DNA from 2 places in the Rhizobium sp. 25PS6 genome. Region 2 is predicted to be linked to the other one. Evidence: riboswitches for the same ligand, from Rfam matches in the RefSeq annotation. Region 2 holds a riboswitch; the other holds the start of a gene.
The links. A riboswitch is a leader RNA that binds a small molecule or an ion and turns the genes downstream of it on or off. The one in region 2 is predicted to bind FMN.

Region 1 (5,857 bases), on a different contig from region 2:
TGAATTTCAGCACCTCGCCCCCGAAAGCATGCACGGCGCCTGCGACGCGGTCGAACCAGGCGTCGAGCGTCGCGATCATTGCGTGCGGCTCGGTTACCTCCGAAAGCGCGGTGAAATCGCGCAGATCGGCGCAGAGAAGAGCGGCACGTATGGTCTCGCCGGTGCCGCGAGCAAGCGCGCCGGCCTGTACCCGGGCGGCACTGCGCCGGCCGAGATAGGCTTCAAGCAGCGCTGCCCGCGCCTCTCGCGCCGCGAGTGCTGCGAGCGGCGCGGCGGCAAATCGCGCGACCTCGCGCAGCCGGTCGGCTTCAGCCGGAGCGAATGCGCCCGACCCTGCCCGGTTGTTGATACCCGCCCAGCCGAGCATGGGACTATCCTGCGAAGGCCCTATTCGCTCCTCCCATACCGGCCCGAGCCCGGCCAGCCAGTCGCGCCCGGCCTCGCTCTGCGGAGCCGCGGCAAAGGCCAGCGCCTCGATGACAGCACCGGTCTCGGCCCGCCATAGCCAGGTGCGCCGCGCAATGATCGGATGCGGCACCGAAAGCGTCAGCGTGCCGCCGGAAAGCGGCAGTCCGTCGGCCAGCAGCCGGCACCCGAGCTCGGCCAGAAACCGTTCGGGACCAAGCGAGGCTCCGGCCTCGTCAACCAGCCAGGCAAGAGGAGACGGCAGATCCATCGCTTAACATCGCACGCCCACGTGGACGTCCGCAAGGACATCCCTGGGTGATCGTGGCGACGCTTCCAGCGACTCGGCCTGTCGCCCGCAAAGGCCGTCCGCATCGACTGTCGAAAACCATTCGGCGCGGTGGAAAACAAAAAAATAAACACTTTAAACTTGCGCGATTTTGGTTCCATTGTAGGGTCATTCGTCATCGTGTGATTGAGGGGTACGATGGGCACGATATGCTGGCCGAAAGATCCGTTGGATGGGAATGACATGACGCTGCTGACGTCGATCCTTCGGCGATGGTGCGAAAGATATCAGGTCGAGCTGACGGCGGAGGAGAGCAGCCGCAAGGCGAAGGAACTCGTCGAATGGTTCGAATTCGGCGTCAAGGATCCGGTCGAGCTCGAAGAACTGATCGACGACAAGTACTGGCTCGCCAGCAGGATCTGACCGTACCGGACAAATCGGGAGGACGCTGCCGGTCAGCGTCGCGAAGCTGTCTCATCAGAAAAGGCCGGGCGAAAATCGCTCCGGCCTTCGTCCATCTACAACTAGGCGAGACCCTTAGTCATAATCCCGCCAACGGCGGTCGCGATCCCAGCGCCTCTCATGGCGCCAGCGCGGGCCATCCCAATCCCGGTGACGCCGCTCCCAGCCCCAGCGGGGCGGGCCACCGTAAAAAGCTACCGGCGGCGGGCGTCTCCAGTTTCGTCGGCATTCGCCCCAGCGCGTCAGATGCCAGCCGCGACCGCAGGCGTAGTCGACCTTTGTGATATTGCTCTGGACATTGATTGTCCCAATCGGCATCGCCTGCGCTGTGCCGAACGAGAGGCTGCCAGCGAGCAAGGCAGCCGCGATAGAAAGTGCCTTCATCGAGAACTCCATTTCAAACCAGCCGTCCACACCTTATGACCGCCGAATTGAACTGGAGATGAATTGCGCGTTCATGTTTGCGGGAGAAAAAGAAGCGCTTCCGCACGGCCGGTCCGAGCGCTGTTGTCGCAACGGCAAGCGCTACAGAACCGCCCCGCCGCCCGCAAAAATTGTTCATGTCCTGCCGTAAAAAGGATCGGGCCCTGGATCGCCCCCGGCGGCGACCTCGGTCAGCCGTCCGAGGTAATGCGCCCAGCCTTCCGCATGGCCGGCGCATTGCTCGGCGCTCGGCAGGCCGCTATGGGTGAGTCGCAGCAGCGTTCCGCCTCCCTGTTCGATCAGATCGATCTCGACCAGGCTCGACCCCGGCGGCACCACCTCGCTGCCGTCCCAGCCGAAGCTGTAGGCAAGGCGATGAACCGGCACCACCTCTCGAAACGAGCCGCGCGCAAAGCGCGCGCCGGTAACGTTGACGAGATAGAGCCCGCCGGGCTGCGGCTCGACCTGCGCCTCCGTTCCCATCCAGCGCAGGATCTTTTCCGGGTCGGTCATCAACGCGAACACCGCGGCCGGCGGCGCCGCGATATGCGCCTCCCGGTGGACGACGAAGGGGTCTTGCATCTCTCTCTCCCATGGTTTCCACGGCCCTGCCCGTCTCCGGTGGAGACGGCGCAGCCTGTCTTGCCGTGTTATTCTGACGTGAATGTCCTCACGCACAGCATGTAGGCGCAAGCCCATCCTCCGCAAGAGGGACTGCCCGTTGCGATCGACCAACAAGCGAAATCGCCGTGTCGGGAGCGCTGATCCAGCATTAGTCGCGAAGCATTTCGGCCTATTGCCAGCCCGTCACCTTCCCCCTATTGTTCGCGCCGTTCTCAGGGCGGGGTGCAAGTCCCTACCGGCGGTATGCAATTTAGATTGCGAGCCCGCGAGCGCCTTCTTCGGAAGGGTCAGCAGATCAGGTGAGATGCCTGAGCCGACGGTCATAGTCCGGATGAAAGAGAACGTGCGTTCCTGCCGCCCTTGCGGCTGTCGGGGACGTTCGTGATCGCCTTGGGTGATGTGTCTGTTCGCCAAAGGAGATTACCATGACACCCACCCGCTATGCCTTCGTCAAAGCCAGTTGGCACGCCGACATCGTCGACCGCGCCCTAGATGGCTTCCATCAGCTTATTCCGCCCGAGCAGATCGATGTGTTCGATGTTCCCGGCGCATTCGAGATCCCGCTGCTGTCGCGCGATCTTGCGGCAACCGGACGCTATGCCGCTGTCGTTGCCGCCGCCTTCGTCGTCGACGGGGGAATCTACCGCCACGAATTCGTCGCCCAGGCCGTCGTCGATGGGCTGATGCGCGCCGGCATGGATACCGGTGTGCCGGTGCTGTCGGTTTCGCTGACGCCGCATCAGTATCAGGAAACCGAGCACCACAAACAGATCTACCGCGCACATTTCGTCGAGAAAGGGCGCGAGGCAGCAAAGGCGGCTCTAACGATCGGCAAGACCCGCGCCGCTCTCGCCGCGTAGGAACTTCCTGCACGCCGGCTCGACGAGCCGCAGGACGACAGACGAAGGTGGCGGGAAACCGACCCCGCCGCCTCATCGGATCGACATGACCTCACCAACCGCACGAATCGAGAGCGACGCGCCGTGTGTCGTAGTGGAATCCGCCAATAATTGATTCGACGACCCCACCGCGCCGTGGTCAACTTGGCCCGTCACGTGTCCGCAATTCTCAAGACATCCAGAACCCAAGGAGCTTAAGATGAGCAATGCACTGCGCAGCGAAACCCCCATTGAAACCCCGAGAACACAGCCCGTCGACACCAAGCTCGAGGTGGTCGTCATCCCCGTTTCCGACGTCGACCGCGCCAAACGTTTTTACGACGGCCTGGGCTGGCGGCTCGACGCCGACTTCGCCAATGATGCCGATTTCCGGGTGATCCAGTTTACTCCGCCCGGCTCCGGCTGCGCGATCATCTTCGGCAAGAACGTCACCGCCGCAGCCCCCGGCTCAGCCCAGGGGCTCTATCTTATCGTCTCCGACATCGAGGCCGCCCGCCGCGATCTCATCGCCCGCGGCGTCGAGGTGAGCGAAGTGTTTCATGACGCGGCCGGCATCTATGCCGGCAAGGACGAACCCTATCTGTTCGGGCGGCTCCGCATTGCCGGCCGCGATCCCGATCACCGCAGCTACCGCTCCTTTGCCTCCTTCAAGGATCCCGATGGCAACGGCTGGCTGTTCCAGGAAGTCACCACGCGCCTGCCGGGACGCATCGACGCCGACGGGACGACGTTCACCACCTCGACCGATCTCGCGTCAGCCATGCGCCGTGCTGCGACCGCGCACGGTGAACACGAGAAGCGAAACGGCGGCAAACACGACGAGAACTGGCCGGACTGGTACGCCGAATACATGGTCAGCGAACAGGCCGGCAAGCAGCTGCCCTTATAGGCAAGGGCGGCGACCAGACGGCGACATCATTTGAGAAAAACATCCCGGCGGGTACCGCACGTACCGCGCCGGGATTTCATCGTGTGTCTTTTCCGCGTGCAACGACCACCATACCATCGAGCCCGTCCTGGTGAGCATTGATCATCGGATTGGAATTGGCAGTAGCCAGCTCCTTTGCCGGCTCGCCAGTCTGCGGGGCTGGATCTCAGCCGCCATACCACATCCGCCGCAGCAGGTGATCGCAGCGGACGAACTGGTGATAGAGCGCAGCGCTGGCATGGAAGACCAGCAGGCCGACGAGCAGGAAGGCGCCGAGCCCATGCGGGCCACGCGGCGGATAGGCGGTGAAATCAGGGAGCGTGGCACCAGCTGCCCCGAAGACGGCGGGAGCAGCCCCGCTGAGGATGATCATCCCGATGCCGCTGGCGACCATGCCGAGAATGAAGATGTAGAAGGCGACGTGAACAAAGCCCGCCAGCCGCTCCTTCCAACGGTGTGATGCCGCCACCGGCGCAGGCTTGCGATCGAAACGCCACCACCAGACGATGCGGAGAGCCGTGAGAAGCAGGACGACGATCGCCACCGGAATGTGGAAGCGCAGCAGCCCTGCCTTGGTCGCGGCATCCATGGCGTTGGCGGCCCGGAAGCCGGAGCCGAGCAGCACCAGGATCAGAACCGCACTCAACCAGTGGATCGAGACCGCTATTGCGCCATAGCGATCAGGCCTGCTCTTCAACATCTCCATGTCCTTCCAGTTTGCTGCGCAGCGCCTTCATGACGGCATGCGTGGTTTTGAGATCCTCGACCTGAAGCCCTTCCGAGAGCATGTCGACCCAGGGAGCCTGCAGGCGCATGGCGGTTTCGTATGCCTGTTTTCCCTTGTCCGTCAGCACGACGAGCTGTGCCCGTCGGTGGTGCGGGTTGGGCTGGAACGCCAGAAGCCCTTCCTTCTCCAGATCGTTGACGATGCGCTGGACGTTCTGGCGGTTGGCCCCCATGTCGCGCGCCAACCACGCGACCGGCTGTGGCCGACCGGCTGTGACGACGGTGCCGAGAACTTGCCAGCGGGCGCTGGTCAGGCCGAGCCCGTCGACAAGCTTGTCGCCCGCGTTGATCATCCGGTTGTTGAGCCGGAAGAGATCCAGAATGAGGTCGGTCAAGGCTGTTCCAGCCGGGGTCCGTCGGGGTTCTCGCATTTGTCACCATATATCTATATTGACATCATAGTGTCAAATTGAATATGTATCCGTATCACCAGATTGACATCATGTAACCAAACCAGATGGAGTCGACCATGTCGCTCATGCGCCCGATGGACCCCGCCTTCCCGATCGATCGCCAAATCGCGATCGATGCCTCCGCGATCGTCCTCATCAACCTCTTCACGCTCGACAAGGCCGACGAGCAGGCCTTCCTTGATGCCTGGCAGGCCGATGCGGCTTTCATGAAACGGCAGCCGGGCTTCATCTCGACCCAGATGCACCGCGCCGTCGGCGAAAGTCCCGCTTATCTCAATTATGCCGTCTGGGAATCGACCGCCGATTTCCGGGCGGCATTTTCGCATCCGGAGTTTCGGGCGAAGCTCTCGGTCTATCCGTCCTCGGCGGTCGCCTCACCGCATCTCTTCCAGAAGATCGCCGTGCCGGGCATCTGTGTGGCGTAAGCAAAGCTGCAGCGTAGAGGCATGGCGGGAGGAGCGCGCCACGAGGCTGACGCCGACCTCTTGAGCGTCGGATGATCTCGGCCTCCGGCTCGCCGGAAGCCGTCATTGCGATGCGGGAGACATCTGCGACGTTATCCAATCGGAAAATGCGAGCATGGCCGCTGTTGGCGGCCTCGATTGCAGTCGGGTTAGCCAGTAGCTCC
Region 2 (5,857 bases):
ACGATCGCAGCCCCGACGAGCGTCCAGCTGTCAGGCACTTCGGCGAAGAAGAGGAAGCCGAGCAGAGAGGAGAAGATCAGGCTGGTATAGCGGAACGGCGCGACGAAAGAAATTTCGCCGGTGCGCATGGCGAGGATGACCGACTGGTAGCCGACGAGCACCAGTACCGAAGCGAGCGCGAGATGCCCAAGCGCTGCGGCGCTGACCGGTTGCCAGCCGCCGAGCACCGGAATAAGCAGCGCGCCGAAGAAGGAGGCTGATATGGCGGTGATGACGGTTATCATCAGCGAGGGAATCTCGGGACTGATGCTCCGGGTGGCGAGATCGCGGCCAGCCGTCGTCAGCACCGCGGCAACGCAGAGGAGGGCGGCGGCGGTGAATCCCTCAGGGCCGGGGCGGATGATGATCATCACGCCGACGAGGCCGACGAGGATCGCCGACCAGCGCCGCCAACCAACCGGCTCGCCAAAGAAGAGCGCCGCACCGAAGGTGACGACCAACGGCAGCGACTGCAGGATCGCCGAGGCATTGGCGATCGGCATCATGCCGAGCGCGGTGATATAGGTGACGGCGGCGAGCGCCTCGCAGATGATCCTGAAGATGATCATCGGCTCCAGCACGATGCGCCAGGAACGCAGCGCGCCCATTCTCCAGGCAATCAGATAGACGAGCAGGCTGGTGAAGAGGCCGCGCAAGAACATGATTTCGCCGGCGTTCATATAGGCGATCACCGATTTGGACAGGGCGTCGCTTGCGGAAAAGCCGGCCATCGCCAAGCTCATATAGATGGCGCCCTCAGTATTGCGTGACCGCGGCATGAAGAGATTCCCGTTACCTGTGCGCTCCTTTTAGTCGCGAAGATGCATCAAGGGAATCGGATGAATGTCACACAAAGCATAAATCGATGATGCGATGCACAGTAACGCTGACATCAACGCAGGCGTGTGAGTGGAGATCGCCGCAAATCACCGTTTTATAACGTGAATCCCAATACTTCCGACGCCGCAATCAAGGCGCCGATGGGGACGCGCCGTCGCGCTGCCGGTTCGTCCATAGGCGTTTTTCTCTTCCTGCGCGGGAAACGGGTGGCTGCACCGCCTGATGTTTGAGCATCTCAGATCTCGCAACAACGAAGGAGAAACCGATATGACACTTCTGAACGACAAGATCGCCATCATCACCGGCGCAAGCTCCGGCATCGGCCGCGCGGCGGCGAAACTCTTTGCGCGGCAAGGCGCCAAGCTCGTGGTCACCGGCCGGCGACAGGACGCGCTCGATGCCGTCATCGCAGAAATCGAGGCGGAGGGCGGACAGGCCGTCGCCATATCAGGCGATGTCAGCATGGCGGCCTATGCGGCGAGCAAGGCGGGGTTGATCGGTTTCGTGCAGGTGCTCGCCGCTGAACTCGGAGCTCAGAAGATCCGCGTCAACGCACTGCTTCCCGGCGGCACCGACACACCCGCCAGCATTACCAACGCGCCTGATGCCACGCCGGAGGTGCTCGCCTTCGTCGAGGGATTGCATGCGCTGAAACGCATGGCGCAACCCGAAGAGATCGCCAATGCGGCGCTTTTCCTCGCCTCCGACATGTCGAGCTTCGTGACCGGCGCGGCGATGCTGGCTGACGGCGGCGTTTCGATCAGCCGGACTTAAGGCGGACAAGCGAAGGTGCCGTCAGGGTCATCACTGCGGGATGTTCTTTGTTGCGGCGGGCTATGCCGCCGCAACAAAGGCATCGATCAGGCGACCTCGCGTACGTCTTTTGCCGCCTGGCGTTCGAGATAGGCGACCAGATCCTCGATGGTGACGAGGAGGAGGTTGTGGCGTTTGGCAAAAAGGGTGAGTTCGGGCAGGCGCGACATGGTTCCGTCGTCATTGGCGAATTCGCAGATGACGCCGGCCGGGGTCCTTCCGGCGAGGCGGGCGAGATCGACGGCGGCTTCGGTGTGGCCGGGGCGACCGAGCACGCCGCGGGGGTTGGCGCGCAGCGGAAAGATGTGGCCGGGGCGGGCGAATTCGTCAGGCTTTGTGCGATCGTCGACGAGGGCGCTGATGGTCGCGGCGCGGTCCGCCGCAGAGATGCCCGTCGTCGTGCCCTTGAGATAATCGACCGAGACCGTGAAGGCGGTTTTGTGCGATTCCGTATTGTTGGGCACCATCAGCGGAATATCGAGCGCATCGAGGCGCTCGCCTTCCATGGCGATGCAGACGAGGCCACGGGCGTGGGTCATCATGAAGGCGATTGTTTCCGGGGTGACGGCATCGGCCGCGACCACGATATCGCCTTCGTTTTCCCGGTTCTGGTCATCGACGACGACGACCATCTTGCCGCTGGCAATGGCTGATATGGCATCTTCAATTGTTGCGATAGTCATGCTGTCTGGCCTTTCAAGGGTTATGTCAGCGGACTGACATGGTCTGCTCGGCTCAATCCGTGAGCGAGCCTTCTGCCCTTGGGCGAACAAACGTCGGCCGACTCCGGGAGGGAGTGCGACTGCCCGTGTTGTCCTCTTCCATCCGGACTATACCGTCGGCTCCGGCATCTCACCGGATCTGCTGACCTTCCGACAGGAGGTGCCGGAAGCGCTCGCGGGCTCCAGGATTGCTCCTGATACCGCCGGTGGGGAATTACACCCCGCCCTGAGAACATTTCAAAGATAGGATCAAAAACAGGCGGATGGCAAGGTCACACGACCGGGCAAAAATGCAAAGCTGCCCTAACGCCGATGGACACACTGTTCACACGGAGGCGACGACCGTGTCGCCTTCCGCGCTTCGTTGGTGGTTTGATGTTTGTTTCAGGTCGTTGTCTCAAAGCCGCTGCACACTTTTGGGCGAAATGTATCAGGACATGATCAGGCCGCCGTCGACATTGATCGTCTGGCCGGTGATATAGGCGGCATCCTCGCTGGCGAGGAAGGTCACCAGGCCGGCGACGTCTTCGCCGGAGCCGGCCCGTTTCATCGGGATGCCCTCGACCCATTCCTTCATCAACTCGCCGGGGGCGTAGTTGCCGAGCAGCTTGCCCCAGGCCTGGTCGTTATAGGCCCACATGTCGGTCTCGATGATGCCGGGGCAGAAGGCGTTGACGGTGATCTTCTCAGTCGCGACTTCCTTGGCCAGGCTCTGGGTGATGCCGACGACGCCCATTTTCGAGGCGGCATAATGCGGCGTGTAGATAAAGCCGTCACGGGCCTGGCCGGAAGCGGTGTTGATGATGCGGCCGCCGCGCTTGTGCTTGCGCATTCTTGATATCGCCTCCTGGGCGCAGAGGAAGACGCCCTTGGTGTTGACGGCCATGACCTTGTCCCACTCGTTTTCGGTCAGGTCCTCGACGCGGGCAATGGTGATGACGCCGGCGTTCTGGATCGAGACGTCGACCGAGCCGAATTCCTTCTCGGCGGCATCATAGAGGGCGGTGACGCTCGCCTTGTCGGTGACGTCGCCGATGAAGGAGATCGCCTTGCCGCCTTCGGCCCGGATCTGTTCGGCAACGCCGTGAACCAGCTCCTCGTTGGCCGAGACGACGAGATTGGCGCCTTCTTTCGCAAAGCGTTTGGCGATCGCCGCTCCGATGCCGCGGCTACCCCCGGTAATGACGACGGTCTTCTGCTCAAAGCGTTTCATGCTCTTTCCTTGTCCATCGATAAACAGCAAATCTGGATGCGAACTACCATGCGATCATCATTGGGAGCTCAACTGGTTGTCGTGAATTCAGGCAGTCCTAAGCGCTGATGACGACGCCTGAGCTCTCCGTCCGTTCAATCAGCGCGAAGGGCGGGCAGACGACGATATCGCACGCCGTCGTGCCCGTTATTCCCTTCAGCGCCTCGATCTCAGCCAGGGAGGAAGCGAGATCGGTCACTTTCCCGCGGCGGCAATGAGCTTTCCCATCACCAGCAGCAGAAACCGCCGTCAACGAGAAGATCGACGCCGGTCACGAAACTCGCTGCATTCGACAGCAGGAACACCGCCGGACCTACCATCTCGTCCACCGCTGCCATGCGCTGCATCGGCGTCTGCTCTTCGAAGAGCTTGGTCTGGTGGACCATCTCCGGACGGGTGTTCATGGGCGTTGCCGTGTATCCGGGGGAGATGGTGTTGACGCGAATGCCGCGGTCGACCCATTCCATCGCCATAGACTTCGACATATGGATCACGCCCGCCTTGGAGGCGTTATAGTGCGCTTGGCTCAGCCCCCGGTTCACGATCACGCCGGACATGGAGGCGATATTGACGATGGAGCCGCGCCCATTTTTCAGCATGGCGCGAGCCTCTGCCTGGCAGGAAAGAAAGACGCCTTTGAGGTTGATATCCATCAACGTCTGATATTGGTCCTCCTCCATTTCTTCCGCTGCGTTCGCGTTCGCGATGCCCGCCGCGTTGACTGCAAGTGTCAATGGGCCGAGGTCTGCCTCAGTACGTGCTATTGCCTCTCCAAGGGAAGACTTGCTCGTGACATCCGCCGCGATCTGGATCGAGCGGCGGCCGGCGGCGCGAATATGTTCAGCCGTCTTGGCCAGTCCGTCGTCGGTTCGGCGGTCGAGCAGCGCCACGTCGGCGCCGCATTGCGTAAGGCCGATGGCAATGCGCTGACCAATACCGCTGCCGGCTCCGGTAACGATGGCAACCTGGCCGCTGAGATCGAAAAGCTTCGGGGCGTTCAGAGTGATGTCGGACACCGCTCTTCCTTTCTCTGTCTGTTTAGATGGTAGCTAGCTCCATGACCGAAACGTCATTTGCCTGGTCACGATTGAGAATCCCCGCCTGCTTGCCTTGCGCAAGCACGAGAATGCGATTGGAGACTCCGAGAACTTCTTCGAGGTCCGAGCTTACGACGATGACCGCGACGCCCTGTTTGGCAAGATTGACGATGATGTCGTAGATGCCCGCTCTGGCGCCGACGTCGATGCCTCTCGTAGGCTCGTCGAGCACGACGACCTTGGGATCGCGCATGAGCCACTTCGCGATCACGACCTTCTGCTGGTTGCCGCCGGATAGGTCCGAGGCGTGCTGTTCAGCACGGCCCTTTACCCCGAACTTGGCAACTGCTTTTTCTGCAAAGGAGCGCTTGACGCGCGGCGTGATCCAACCGCCGCCGAGTTTGTCAAGATTGGCATAGATAATGTTCTCGCTGATCCGGTGCCCGACGATCAGGCCTTGCTCCTTGCGGTCTTCCGGAACCATCACGATACCCTTGGCGATTGCGTCCGCCGGATCGCGCAGCCTGAGTTCCTCGCCTTCCAGCTTGATCGAACCAGCACTGATTGGGTCTGCTCCCGAAATCGCACGCACCAGTTCGGTGCGGCCGGCGCCGACCAATCCGGCGATCCCCAGAATTTCCCCGGCCCGGACCTCGAAGGTAACGTCACGGAACGAGTTGTCCGGCGAGCTCAGCCCGGACACCTGGAGTACGGGACGATCTGTCGGAACCGGCAGGGTAGGGAACAAGCGGTCAAGCGGGCGCCCGACCATGCTCTCGACAATCGTTCGCACCGGGGTCGCGCTGTCTGAGAATTCCTGCACGCGCTCGCCATCGCGAAGAACGACGATCCGGTCGGTTATTCGCTTGATCTCTTCCATGCGGTGGGAAATGTAGACGATGCCGACACCTTGTGAGCGAAGCTTCCGAACCTGTTCGAAAAGAGCTTCCGTCTCCGCACCGCCAAGGGCGGCTGTCGGCTCATCGAGAATCAGGAGCTTTGCGTTGAGAGCCAGCGCCTTGGCGATCTCGATAAGTTGCTGATTTGCCGTGGAAAGGCCGGCGACCGTCCGCGTTGCGGGGATGTGAAGGTTCAAGCGAGCGAGCTGGTCCTGGGCCCGGCGAACCATCTGAGCGCGGTCGACGACGCCGTTC

Region 1: it holds a riboswitch for FMN, as region 2 does, so the genes downstream of both, RWK44_RS26810 (6,7-dimethyl-8-ribityllumazine synthase) here and ribB (3,4-dihydroxy-2-butanone-4-phosphate synthase) in region 2, are expected to answer to the same signal.

Annotation. Positions count from the first base shown of each region.
Region 1 covers NZ_JAWDIV010000021.1:47,835-53,691, reverse strand. The annotation lists gene RWK44_RS26830 (adenylate/guanylate cyclase domain-containing protein) at 1-676, opposite strand, end outside; gene RWK44_RS26825 (hypothetical protein) at 893-1,117, shown strand; gene RWK44_RS26820 (GCG_CRPN prefix-to-repeats domain-containing protein) at 1,232-1,540, opposite strand; gene RWK44_RS26815 (SRPBCC family protein) at 1,715-2,161, opposite strand; FMN riboswitch at 2,408-2,550, shown strand; gene RWK44_RS26810 (6,7-dimethyl-8-ribityllumazine synthase) at 2,629-3,063, shown strand; gene RWK44_RS26805 (VOC family protein) at 3,302-3,991, shown strand; gene RWK44_RS26800 (cytochrome b) at 4,197-4,730, opposite strand; gene RWK44_RS26795 (MarR family winged helix-turn-helix transcriptional regulator) at 4,711-5,187, opposite strand; gene RWK44_RS26790 (antibiotic biosynthesis monooxygenase family protein) at 5,286-5,654, shown strand; gene RWK44_RS26785 (LysR family transcriptional regulator) at 5,757-5,857, opposite strand, start outside.
Region 2 covers NZ_JAWDIV010000004.1:94,340-100,196, reverse strand. The annotation lists gene RWK44_RS07115 (DMT family transporter) at 1-818, opposite strand, end outside; gene RWK44_RS07110 (SDR family oxidoreductase) at 1,147-1,653, shown strand; gene ribB (3,4-dihydroxy-2-butanone-4-phosphate synthase) at 1,740-2,375, opposite strand; FMN riboswitch at 2,502-2,652, opposite strand; gene RWK44_RS07100 (glucose 1-dehydrogenase) at 2,845-3,627, opposite strand; gene RWK44_RS07095 (hypothetical protein) at 3,725-3,865, opposite strand; gene RWK44_RS07090 (SDR family oxidoreductase) at 3,894-4,682, opposite strand; gene RWK44_RS07085 (sugar ABC transporter ATP-binding protein) at 4,705-5,857, opposite strand, start outside.